3 regions of the Kitasatospora sp. NPDC001095 genome follow, and region 3 is predicted to be linked to each of the others. Evidence: riboswitches for the same ligand, from Rfam matches in the RefSeq annotation. Region 3 holds a riboswitch; each other region holds the start of a gene.
What was found. A riboswitch is a leader RNA that binds a small molecule or an ion and turns the genes downstream of it on or off. The one in region 3 is predicted to bind cobalamin.
Positions count from the first base shown of each region.

Region 1 (3,888 bases), on a different contig from region 3:
GCCGACCAGGATCGACTCCAGCAGCTCGCCGAGCGCCTGGTCGGCGATCTCGGCGGCGATCCGCAGGTCGGCGATCTCGCGTTCGTCCTTGACCACCCGCAGCCGCTCCACGGTCCGGCCCAGGTCCATCAGCCGCGCCCCCTCGGTCAGGCCGCCGACCGCCCGGTGCCGGCTGACGGTCAGGTCGTGCTCCTCCACCGCCAGGCCCGCCACCCCCGAGCGCGCGGCGGCCGACGCGGCGGCCAGCGCGGTGTCCGACCCGCCCGCCACCGGCAGCCGGGTGACGTCCGGGGCGATCAGGTGCTCGCCGGTGTCGTCCGGCGGCAGGTCGTCCGGCAGTGCGAGCAGGGCCCGCTCTCTGGTCAGCAGCAGACTCGCCCCGCAGGGCGCGCAGCCCGTCAGGTACCGCACGTTCGCCGCACGGGTGATCAGCGCCGCGTCGGCCCCGGCCGCACTGCAGTGCTCCCTCACCCGCTCCCGCCGCCCCGCGTACGCATCCGCCATGCGTCGAGCCTACGAACCCCCGGCCCGAACCGCCCGCCGAGCGCCCCCGACAGAACCCCCGGTGCCCCCTGCACGCCCCCGCGCGACCGCGCCGCGCACCCCGCTCCCCGCTCCCCCACCCGGGCGCGTCGTTCGGCGCCGACCCGGTGTCCGGGAACGGGCGGGCCGCGGGCGCCTCCCCGGGTTCGGGGAGGCGCCGTTCCACGTGTTCGGAGGCCGGCGGCCGCCCGGTCACGGGCTGTCGGGCGTCCAGCGCTTCTCGACCCGGGCGAGCTTCCAGTACCCGATCGCGATCGCCCAGACGACCACGAACAGCCCGGCGATGGCGTAGCCGACGTTGTCCAGCGAGATGTCCGCGATGAACCCGGTGACCGGGTCGGTCAGGTCGAGCTTCTCGTGCAGCACCCCGACCAGCTCGATGGTGCCGATGATGAAGGCCACCGCGATCGACAGACCGGTGATGGTCAGGTTGTAGTACACCTTGCGCACCGGGTTGGCGAAGGCCCACTGGTACGCGAAGTTCATGAACGTCCCGTCCAGGGTGTCGAACAGGCTCATCCCGGCCGCGAACAGCAGCGGCAGGCAGACGATCGCGTACCACGGCAGCCCGGAGGCCGCACCCGAGCCGGCCATCACCATCAGGGTGACCTCGGTCGCGGTGTCGAAGCCCAGGCCCAGCACCATGCCGACCGGGAACATCTGCCCCGGCCGGGTGATCGAACGGGTCGCCCGGTTCAGCACCCGGGCCATGAGGCCGCGCGAGTCGAGGTGCGCCTCCAGCTCCTTCTCGTCGAACCGCCCGGCCCGCATCGAGCGGAACACCTTGAGGATGCCGAGCAGCGCCGCCAGGTTGAGCGCGCCGATCAGGTAGAGGAAGGCGCCGGAGGCCGTCGTCCCGACCACGCCCAGCCACTTGTGGGTGGGCGACTCGTCGTCCATCAGCGTGTTCGCCAGCTGCGCGCCGCCCGCCACCAGGGCGGCCATCAGCACCACCATCGAGGAGTGCCCGAGGGCGAACCAGAAGCCCACCGAGACCGGCCGCTTGCCGTCCGCCATCAGCTTGCGGGTGGTGTTGTCGATCACCGCGATGTGGTCGGCGTCGAAGGCGTGCCGCATGCCGAGGGTGTACGCGGTGATACCCAGGCCCACCCCGAAGACCTGGGTGCCGACCGCGTACCGCTCGGGTGCGACCAGGAAGATCAGCGTGCCGAAGGCCGCCACGTGCATGGCCACGATCACCGCCATCAGCCCGGCCGTACGGACGGTGTCCTCGCGCCGCCATCTGAAGGTGGGCAGCGCGGCGGGGCCGGGTCCGGTCCCGGCGGAAACGGTTTCGGGCAGGGTCATGCGGATCACGCTCCAGCACCTCGTGGAAAACCTCGTGAGCTGCCGTGGCCGGTCTCCTGGCTGACGGGAACACCCGCACCCGCCTTCCCAGGCGCACGAGGCGCCCAGTGGCTTCATGGGTGCGGACGACGCTCCTCCGTGGACGGAGGAGCGACCCGATCACAGTGGCGAGGGCCGCTCCGGGCTGGGACCCCTGAGGGTCCGTCACCGGTCTTCCCGAGCACCACGGCGGGGAACACCGTAGGGCCCCGCCCCGACCCATGCAAGGCTGCGCACCTGCGCAGGTGTCCAGGATCACAGGCCCCTGCCTGCGAGAATGTCCGCATGCATCTCGTACCGGAGGACCGCGCGGGCCACCGCACCATCGACGGACACCGGGTCTGCGAGGCCATCGCCGCGATCGGCGAGCCCGCGCACGTCCGGTCCTGGGCCGAGCGGTTCTCCCTGCTCGCGGACCCCGGCCGGCTCGCCCTGCTGCTCGCCCTCCATCGGGCCGGCCCGCTCGCCGTCAGCGATCTCGCCGTCGCCACCGGCATGCGCGACCCGGCCGTCTCCCAGGCCCTGCGGCTGCTCCGCACGGCCGGCGTGGTCACCGGCGACCGGGACGGACGAGTGGTGCGCTACCGGCTCGTGGACGAGGCCATGCGCCCCCTGCTCGACGAGTGCGCCGCCGCCGAGCACCACGAGCCCAGCGCGGCCGCGGGCTGACCCGCACTCGGAACCGCGCCGCGGCCCGACCGGATGAGTACGATCATGCTGTGCCGTCCCACCCCCACGCCTGGCCCGCCGACCGCTGGAACACCCGACCGGTCAGGGCCCGCGTGCTGGCGGTCGCCCGCACCCTCACCTCGGCCACCCGGGTCCTGGACGTCCTCACCCTGCTGAGCCCTGACGGCATCGAGCGCTACTTCACCGTCAACCCCGGCTCCGCCTTCGCCGACCGCGCCCTGGACGAGTACCTGCACGGCCTGTCCGGCTTCACCGTGCTGGACTGGGAGGACGCCGTCCACCGCCGCTTCGACCTTGCCGTCGCCTGCGCCGTCCACTCCTCCATGCACCGCCTGGACGCCCGCCTCGTCGTCCTCCCGCACGGCGCCGGCTACAACCGCCTGGTCACCGAGTCCACCGGCGACACGGTCAGCGCCGCCGGCCTGTCCCGCAACGAACTCACCCACCGCGGACGGGTGTTCGTCGACGTCCTGGGCCTCTCCCACCCCGAGCAGCTGGACCGGCTGCGGGACTCCTGCCCCGAGGCGCTGGACGTCGCCCAGGTCGTCGGCGACCCGTGCTTCGACCGGATGCTCGGCAGCCGGCGCTCCCGCGACGGCTACCGCGCCGCGCTCGGCGCCGTCGGCGGCCGACGGCTCGTCGTCGTCAGCTCCACCTGGAGCGAACACTCGTTATTCGGCCGCCACCCCGACCTGCCCCAGCGGCTGGTCCGCCAACTGCCCGCCGACGAGTACACGGTGGCCGTCGTCCTGCACCCCAACGTGTGGAGCCGCCACGACCCCGAGGCGCTGCTCGCCGCCGCCTGCCGGATGGGCCTGCGCCTGATCCCGCCCCACCAGGGCTGGCAGGCCGCGCTCGTCGCCGCCGACTGCGTGATCGGCGACCACGGCTCGGTCACCGTCTACGGCGCCGCCCTGGACCACCGCACCCTGCTCGTCGCCACCGGCGCCGCCGAACTCGACCCGCGCTCCCCCGGCTACGCCTTCGGCCAGGCCGCGCCCGTCCTCGACCCCGACGGGGACCTCACCGCCCAGCTCGAACTGGCCCTGGCCCGGGACCCGGCCGACCTGAGCGACATCACCGACCGGTCGCTCGCCCACCGCGGCGAGTCCGCCCGCCTGCTGCGCCCACTGCTCTACTCCTTCCTGAAGGAGCTGGACGAACCCCGGGACGAACCGGCCCTGCCGCCCTACCCCAAGCCCGTCCCGCACCCCGCCGCCACCGAGGGACCCACCGCGTACGACGTCGAGGGCCGGAGCGAGGGCACCGACGTCAGCCTCCGGCGCTACCCCTTCGACCCGGACGGCC
Region 1 is NZ_JBSFKQ010000010.1:73,192-77,079, forward strand. It holds gene ACWDBB_RS12060 (aminopeptidase P family protein) at 1-504, opposite strand, end outside; gene ACWDBB_RS12065 (HoxN/HupN/NixA family nickel/cobalt transporter) at 736-1,851, opposite strand; cobalamin riboswitch at 1,881-2,094, opposite strand; gene ACWDBB_RS12070 (ArsR/SmtB family transcription factor) at 2,176-2,559, shown strand; gene ACWDBB_RS12075 (hypothetical protein) at 2,610-3,888, shown strand, end outside.
Region 1: it holds a riboswitch for cobalamin, as region 3 does, so the genes downstream of both, ACWDBB_RS12065 (HoxN/HupN/NixA family nickel/cobalt transporter) here and ACWDBB_RS15245 (ribonucleoside-diphosphate reductase subunit alpha) in region 3, are expected to answer to the same signal.

Region 2 (3,888 bases), on a different contig from region 3:
CGGTCATGCGTCACTCCCAGGGGCCCCGGGCGGGAGGAACGGCAGCGATCCGGCCGCCGGCACCCCGCCCTCGATCAGCTTCCACAGCGCGTCGGTGTCCGCGTGCTCCTCGATCAGGTCGCCCAGCCGGTCCAGCCGGGCCTCGCGCGCCGCGGCGAAGGAGGTGTCCGGCGCCGGGACGAACGCCCGCCCGGACAACTCGGCGACCTCGCGCAGGAGTTCGCGACGGAATCCGTCGTTCTCCAGCGCGCCGTGCCAGGTCGTGCCCCAGACCGCGCCCACCCGGCAGCCGTCCAGGAAGGCGTCCCCGCCCTCGACCGCCACCACTCCGTGGTGGATCTCGTAGCCCTCGACCCGCTGCCCGTACGCCTCGCCGACCGGGCGGGCCAGCACCTTCTCGGCGCCGAACCGCACGTGCGTCGGCAGCAACCCGAGGCCCTCGACGGCGCCCGCCTTCGACTCGACCTCGTCCACGATCGAGTGCGCCAGCATCTGGTAGCCGCCGCAGACCCCGAGGACCGGCAGGCCGGCCGCCGCCCGCGCCCGCAGGGCCGGCTCCAGGCCGCGCTCGCGCAGCCAGGCGAGGTCCGCGACGGTGGCCCGGGTGCCGGGCAGTACCACCAGGTCGGCGTCGGCCAGCTCCTCCGGCCTGGTCGCCCAGCGCACCAGCACGCCCGGCTCCTGCACGAGCGCGTCCACGTCGGTGAAGTTGGACAGCCGGGGGAAGCGCACCACGGCCACCCGCAGCACGTCCGCGCCGAGCGGCCCGGGCCCGTCCGCCCGGTCCACCACCGTGGACAGGTCCAGCGAGTCCTCGGCGTCCAGCCAGAGCCCGGGCAGCATCGGCAGCGTGCCCAGCACCGGACGGCCGGTCAGCTCGCGCAGCATGTCCAGTCCGGGTGCCAGCAGGCGCGCGTCGCCGCGGAACTTGTTGACGAACCAGCCCGCCACGTGCCGCTGGTCCTCCGCCGACAGCAGCGCCAGCGTCCCGTACATCGCCGCGAAGACCCCGCCCCGGTCGATGTCCCCGACCACCACCACCGGCAGGGCGGCGGCCGTGGCCAGGCCCATGTTGGCGATGTCGCGGTCGCGCAGGTTGATCTCGGCGGGCGAGCCCGCGCCCTCGCAGACCACCACGTCGTAGCGGCGGCGCAGGTCGGCCAGGCACTCCAGGGAGCGCTCCAGCAGGACGGGCTTGCGCTCGCGGTAGTCCAGCGCGCCCACCTCGGCCACCGGCCTGCCGAGCAGCACCACCTGGCTGCGGCCGTCCGCGCCCGGCTTGAGCAGCACCGGGTTCATCGCCGCCTCCGGCTCCACCCGGGCGGCCTGCGCCTGCATCGCCTGGGCGCGGCCGATCTCGGCGCCGTCGGAGGTGACGAAGGAGTTCAGCGACATGTTCTGCGCCTTGAACGGCGCGACCCGCACGCCCTGGCGGGCGAGCCAACGGCAGATCCCGGCCGTCACCACGCTCTTGCCCGCGTCCGAGGTCGTCCCCGCGACCAGCAGTGCGTTGCTCATCCCCGTCCCCTCATCCTCGGCAGCAGTCGCTTCGTCGGCACCCGTTCCGCGGGCACCCGTTCTGTCAGCGCCCGTTTCGCCAGCACCCGCAGCAGGACGTGCCCCGCGACCGTCGTACCCAGCGCCAGCGCGCCCACCCGCCGGGAGAGCGCGCAGGCCCGCTCGATGTCGTCCACCGTCACCGGCCGCAGCTCCGCGCCCAGTACCGGCCGGTTCTCCACGCGCTCGCCGTACCGCAGCGTCCCGCCCAACCGGACGCCCACCGCGCCGGCGAACGCCGACTCGGCCTGGCCCGCGTTCGGGCTCGGGTGCGCGGAGCCGTCGCGCCGCCAGACCCGCCAGGCCGTCCGCGGTTCGGGCGCGGCTGCCACCGTCAGCAGTGCCGTCAGCCGGGCGCCCGGCCAGCCCGCCAGGTCGTCCAGCCGGGCCGAGGCCCAGCCGAACCGGGCGTAGCGCGGCGAGCGGTGGCCCACCATGGCGTCCAGGGTGTTCACGGCGCGGAAGGCGAGCAGGCCGGGCGTGCCGGCCAGGGCGCCCCAGGTCAGCGCGTTGACCACGGCGTCGGCGGTGTTCTCCGCCACCGACTCGACCACCGCCCGGGCGATCTGCTGCCCGTCCAGCGCGCTCGGATCCCGTCCGCACAGGTGCGGCAGCCGTTCCCGCGCGGCCGTGAGGTCGCCCGCCGCCAGCGAGCGGCCGATGGTGCGCGCCTCCCGGGTCAGCGAGGTGCCGCCGAGCACCGTCCAGGTCGCGGCCGCCGCCAGCGCCGCCCGGCCCAGCGGGCGCCGGCCCACCGTACGGTCCAGGGCGAGCGCGCCCGCCGCGACCGCGCCCACGCACAGCGCCGTGTACCCGGCCCCGGCGGCGCGGCCGTCGCGCCACAGCCGCCGCTCCAGCCGGGTCGCGGCGCTGCCGAAGACGGCCACCGGGTGGCCCCGGCGGGGGTCGGCGAAGCGGGCGTCGGCGGCGTAGCCCGCGGCGGCGCCGAGCGCGAACGCGGCGGCGCGGGTCAGCGGACGGCGCGCGGAAGGCGCGGGCGGGATCATCGGTCGCACGGCGGAGGGCAGCTCGGGGTCGGGCAGGGCGGGGCAGCCTGCATCGCGTGCGTGTCCTCACTCAGGGTCCGCGCCCTGGATCGACGTGACGGCGGCGAGAGTCTCCTGGCTTCCGGGTCGAACGCACCCTCGGAGCCTTCCAGCGGCCGTCGACGGCCCGCCGTGGCGATGTTCCGAGCGTGCTCCCCGGTGACAGTGGCGGGACCGCGCCGGACTTCCACCGGCTTCCTCTCCATGCCTCCGTTTGGCCCCAGGATCCCATCACGGGCTCGAACCGGGAGTCAACCGAGGTCACGGAGGGGTTGGTCACACGCGGACGCCGCTGACGCCCGTGGGCCCGGTCGGCGCTGCGGGCCGAGGACGGGGCCTGCCACTGCCTGCCCTCGTCCTCGTCCTCGGCCTTCGTCTTCCCGCTGGCCCGCCGTCCTCGCCACCCGTCCGCGGCGCCACCTCGGCAGAGCCAGGGCCGCCGGCTCCTCGGCAGGGCCGGTCCGCCGCCCGGGTGACCCGGACGGCCCAGCCCGGTGGCCGAGCGGGCGGGGCGCCGGTGAACTGGTGTCCGAACACCGTCCGGTCCGTGAGGCAGGAGAGCGGGGAGCGAAATGCGTTGGGGAACCGCAGCCGTCGTGGCGGCCGCCGCGGTCGGGGCCGCCGTGCTGGTGATCGGCCGTCGGGCATCCGAGCGGATGGTCCGTCCGGTGACCACCGTTCAGGAGTCCGCTCCGGTCGTGGTCCGCGGCCTCGCCCCCGGCCGGGTCACCTTCACCCGCGGCCCCGGGAGCCTGCGCCCCGGCCGCTGGGCGGTCGAGTGGGCGGACGGCGGTCACGCGGTCGTCGAGGAGATCCTGCACGGCGACGAGCAGGAGGTCACCCGCCGGCTGGTCCGCGCCGACCGGGGCACCCTCACCCCCGGCACCGAGGTCCGCTTCACCCCGCGGGTCCACCTCGGCGACCCCACCGAGGCGCTCGGCCTCGCCTTCGCCGACACCGCCGTCGACGGCGAGCTCGGCGCCCTTCCCGCCTGGCAGCTCGACGGCAAACGCGGCACCTGGGTGATCCTGGTGCACGGCCCCGAGGCCGACCGTCGGCAGACCCTCCCCGTGCTCCCCGTCCTCGACCGGCTCGGCCTGCCCGCCCTCGCCGTCACCTACCGCGGCGACCGGGGCGCCCCCGCCTCCCCGGACGGGCTCAGCCACTTCGGCGAGACCGAGTGGCGCGACGTCGAGGCGGCGATACGGCTGGCGCTGCACAGCGGCGCCGGCAACGTGATCCTCTACGGTTGGTCCCTCGGTGCGACCATGGTCCTCCACACGGC
Region 2 is NZ_JBSFKQ010000009.1:201,891-205,778, forward strand. It holds gene ACWDBB_RS11745 (putative cobaltochelatase) at 1-7, opposite strand, end outside; gene ACWDBB_RS11750 (cobyric acid synthase) at 4-1,518, opposite strand; gene ACWDBB_RS11755 (cobalamin biosynthesis protein) at 1,515-2,564, opposite strand; cobalamin riboswitch at 2,672-2,804, opposite strand; gene ACWDBB_RS11760 (alpha/beta hydrolase) at 3,176-3,888, shown strand, end outside.
Region 2: it holds a riboswitch for cobalamin, as region 3 does, so the genes downstream of both, ACWDBB_RS11755 (cobalamin biosynthesis protein) here and ACWDBB_RS15245 (ribonucleoside-diphosphate reductase subunit alpha) in region 3, are expected to answer to the same signal.

Region 3 (3,888 bases):
TCGGGGTTCTCCAGGGAGCAGGCGATGGCGGCTTCCTGCTCCGGGGTGAGGGAGGGGGTGTTCACGGGCACCGGCGCGGCGGCCCTGGCGGTGCCGGACGCGGCCTGGGCGATGCGGGTGGCCGGGCGCGAACGCAGGTAGTAGGTGGTCTTCAGACCGACCTTCCACGCGTAGGCGTACATCGAGCTGAGCTTGCCGATGGTCGGCGCCGCCATGAACAGGTTCAGGGACTGGCTCTGGTCCAGGTACGGCATGCGGGCCGCGGCCAGGTCGATCAGGGCGCGCTGCGGCAGCTCCCAGGCCGTGCGGTACAGCGACCGCACCTCGGCCGGCAGCCAGTTCAGCTCCTGGACGGACCCGTTGGCGTCGCGCAGGGCGTCGCGGGTCTGCTGGTCCCAGACGCCGAGCTCCTTGAGCTCGCGCACCAGGTACGGGTTGACCTGGAGGAACTCGCCGGACAGCGTCTCGCGCTTGAACAGGTTGGACACCTGCGGCTCGATGCACTCGTACACGCCGGCGATGGAGGCGATGGTCGCGGTGGGCGCGATGGCCAGCAGCAGCGAGTTGCGCAGGCCGGTCTCGGCGATCCGGGCGCGCAGCGCCGTCCAGCGGTCGGCCCACTGCGGGGCGGCCGTCGGGAAGTGGTCGATGTGCAGCTCGCCGCGGGCGGCGCGGGTCTCGCCGTACGCCTCGTGGCGGCCGAGCTGCTCGGCCAGGTCGGCGGAGCGCTCGTAGGCGGTGAGCATGATGCGCTCGGCGATGAGGGTGGAGAGGGTCTTGGCCTCGGCCGAGTCGAAGTCGATCCGCAGCTTGAAGAAGACGTCCTGGAGGCCCATCACGCCGAGGCCGACCGGGCGCCAGCGGGAGTTGGACGTCCCGGCCTCGGTGGTCGGGTAGAAGTTGATGTCCACCACGCGGTCGAGGAAGGTGACGGCGGTGCGCACGGTGGCGTCCAGCCGATCCCAGTCCATCGCGCCGATCAGGTCGTCGGCCGAGGCGCCGGCGGCGACGTGGGCGCCCAGGTTGACCGAGCCCAGGTTGCAGACGGCGGTCTCGGAGTCGTCCGTGACCTCCAGGATCTCGGTGCACAGGTTGGAGGAGTGCACCGTGCGGCCCGGCAGGGCGGTCTGGTTGGCGGCGCGGTTGGAGGCGTCCTTGAAGGTCATCCAGCCGTTGCCGGTCTGCGCCAGGGTGCGCATCATGCGGGCGTACAGGGTCTGCGCCGGGATGGTGCGGACGGCCTTGCCGGCCTGCTCGGCCTTGCGGTAGGCCTCGTCGAAGTCGGCGCCCCACAGGTCGACCAGCTCCGGCACGTCGGCCGGGGAGAACAGCGACCAGTCCTCGTTGGCGTTGACCCGGCGCATGAACTCGTCCGGGATCCAGTGCGCCAGGTTGAGGTTGTGGGTGCGGCGGGCCTCTTCGCCGGTGTTGTCGCGGAGCTCCAGGAACTCCTCGATGTCGGCGTGCCAGGTCTCCAGGTAGACGCAGGCCGCGCCCTTGCGGCGGCCGCCCTGGTTGACGGCGGCGACGGAGGAGTCGAGGGTGCGCAGGAACGGCACGATGCCGTTGGACTTGCCGTTGGTGCCGCGGATCAGGCTGCCGCGCGAGCGGATGCGCGAGTAGGACAGGCCGATGCCGCCGGCGTGCTTGGAGAGGCGGGCGATCTGCGCGTAGCGGTTGTAGATCGAGTCCAGGTTGTCCAGCGGGGAGTCGAGCAGGTAGCAGCTCGACATCTGCGGGTGCCGGGTGCCGGAGTTGAAGAGCGTCGGCGAGGAGGTCAGGTACTCCAGGCGGCTCATCAGGCCGTACAGCTCGGCCACCTCGCGGACCGACTGCTCGCTGTCGCCGACCGCCAGGCCACAGGCGACGCGGAGCAGGAAGTGCTGCGGGGTCTCGATCACCTTGCGGGTGATCGGGTGGCGCAGCAGGTAGCGGGACTGCACGGTGCGCAGGCCGAAGTACTCGAAGCGGTCGTCGCCGGTGGTGTCGATCAGCGCGTCCAGGGCGGCGGCGTGCTTGGCGACGAAGTCCGCGGTGGTGTCGCCGATCAGGCCCTCGGTGTGGCCGACGGCGATCGAGGCGGAGAAGGACACCGAGCCCTGGCTGTTCGCCTCGTCGACGATCTCCAGGGCGAGCAGGCGGGCGGCCAGCTTCGAGTACTGGGGGTCCTCGGCGATCATCGATGCGGCGGCGTCCACGGCCAGCCCGCGCAGCTCGGCGAAGTCCGAGCCGGCGTGGCGGCCGCGCAGAGCGGCGGCGGCGACATGGCCGGGGTCGACCTCGGTGAGGTCGGTGCTGCGGTCGGTGAGCAGCCGCAGCAGGGCGCCGCCGGGGTCGGAGACCGTCGGGTCGGTGAAGGCGGTACCGGTGCCCTGGGCGGGCAGGGTGGCTGAGGCGGCGGTGGTCAAGGCGCTCTCTCCTGGCGGCGATCGGCGGCGGTGATCGGGGGCCACCGGGCCGATCGGGGCAGGGGAGCACGGCACGAACGCAGACGGCGTCGCGCGACGGTGACTCCCCGGCCCGCCCGCGAGGCCCGGAGGGGTACTGCTCGTGTCGGCGCGGCCTCTGCGGGAGGGCCGTGGCGCACGCTGTCGGCAGGTCATCGGACTCGCGGGTACGGCTGCTGGAGCCGCCCGCACACCGCTGCGGGGCAGTCCCGGATTCGCACCGGGTTCCCCTGCATCGACAGCAGAAGCGAGCATACATGTAGTGGTGTCTCCCTGAAGCGACCCCAGATGTAGTGCGGCGCCGCGTGTCGGGGCGATGACCGGTGGTACCGGAAACGTGGCCCCGGATGGCCCTGCGAGGCCCCGGAACCGGGCCGGGGGCGTCCTGGTTTCGATACGGAATGGTCACCGGGAGGATCGGCGGACACGAGGATGCCCTACGATCTGGGCGCATGAGCGACGGAACTGGCGTACCTGGGCAGGGGCCGCAGGGAACGCCTCCCGCCGGGCCGGGGGGCGCACAGAGTCAGCAGCCGGTGGTACCTGGTCCGGTACCGCCGCCGAGCGGGGGTTTCGGGCCGCCGCCGGCCTCGTACGGGCCGGTCGTGCCGGCGGCGCAGCCGGTCGCGCAGCCCATCCCGCCGGTGCCGCAGCCGGTCGCGCCCGCGCCGCAGCCGGCTCCGCCGGTCGGGCAGCCGCCGCACGCCCAGCCGCAGCCCGTCGCGCCGCCGCCCTTCGCGCAGCAGCAGCCCCAGCCGGCCCCCCAGCCGCAGCCCCAGTGGCACCTCCAGCAGCAGCCCCAGCAGCCGGTCCCGCCGCAGCGGGCCGAGCCGGACTGGGACGCGCTGGCGGACCGCAACGAGGCCGAGGGCAAGCGCCGTCGCCGGATGAGGGTCATCGGCGTGGTGGCCGCGGTCGCCGTGGTGGGCGGCCTGGTCGCCGGCGGTGTGGTGCTGTTCAAGGGCAAGAAGGACGACGGCTCCCCGACGGCCGTCAAGAGCACCCAGCCGGTCGTGCCTCCGAGTACGTCCGGCACGCCGGGCGGCCAGCCGGACGACCCGTCCAAGCCGATCTGGGAGGCCGCCACCGACCCGGCGCCGCAGGACGCGGGAGCACTGTTCTCCGCGCTCCAGGTGACGATCAACGGCGCCACCTGGAACCGGACCGTCGTGGCGCTGGACTCGCCCTGCTGGGACGGGAACTCCACGACCGGCGGGCTGGGCAAGGTGCTCGGCGACCAGGGGTGCCAGCAGGTGCTCCGGGCGACGTACGTCTCCGGTGAGAGCGCGGTCACCGTCGGGGTGGCGGTCTTCGACCGCAAGCTCCAGGCCGAGACCGCGCTGAAGAACTTCACCGGGCAGCTCAAGGGCGCGCCGGCGGCCGGGGCGCCGGCCTTCTGCGCCGGCGCCGGCTGCACCGGCACCCACAACAGCCTGGGCCG
Region 3 is NZ_JBSFKQ010000014.1:33,312-37,199, reverse strand. It holds gene ACWDBB_RS15245 (ribonucleoside-diphosphate reductase subunit alpha) at 1-2,384, opposite strand, end outside; cobalamin riboswitch at 2,577-2,702, opposite strand; gene ACWDBB_RS15240 (hypothetical protein) at 3,053-3,888, shown strand, end outside.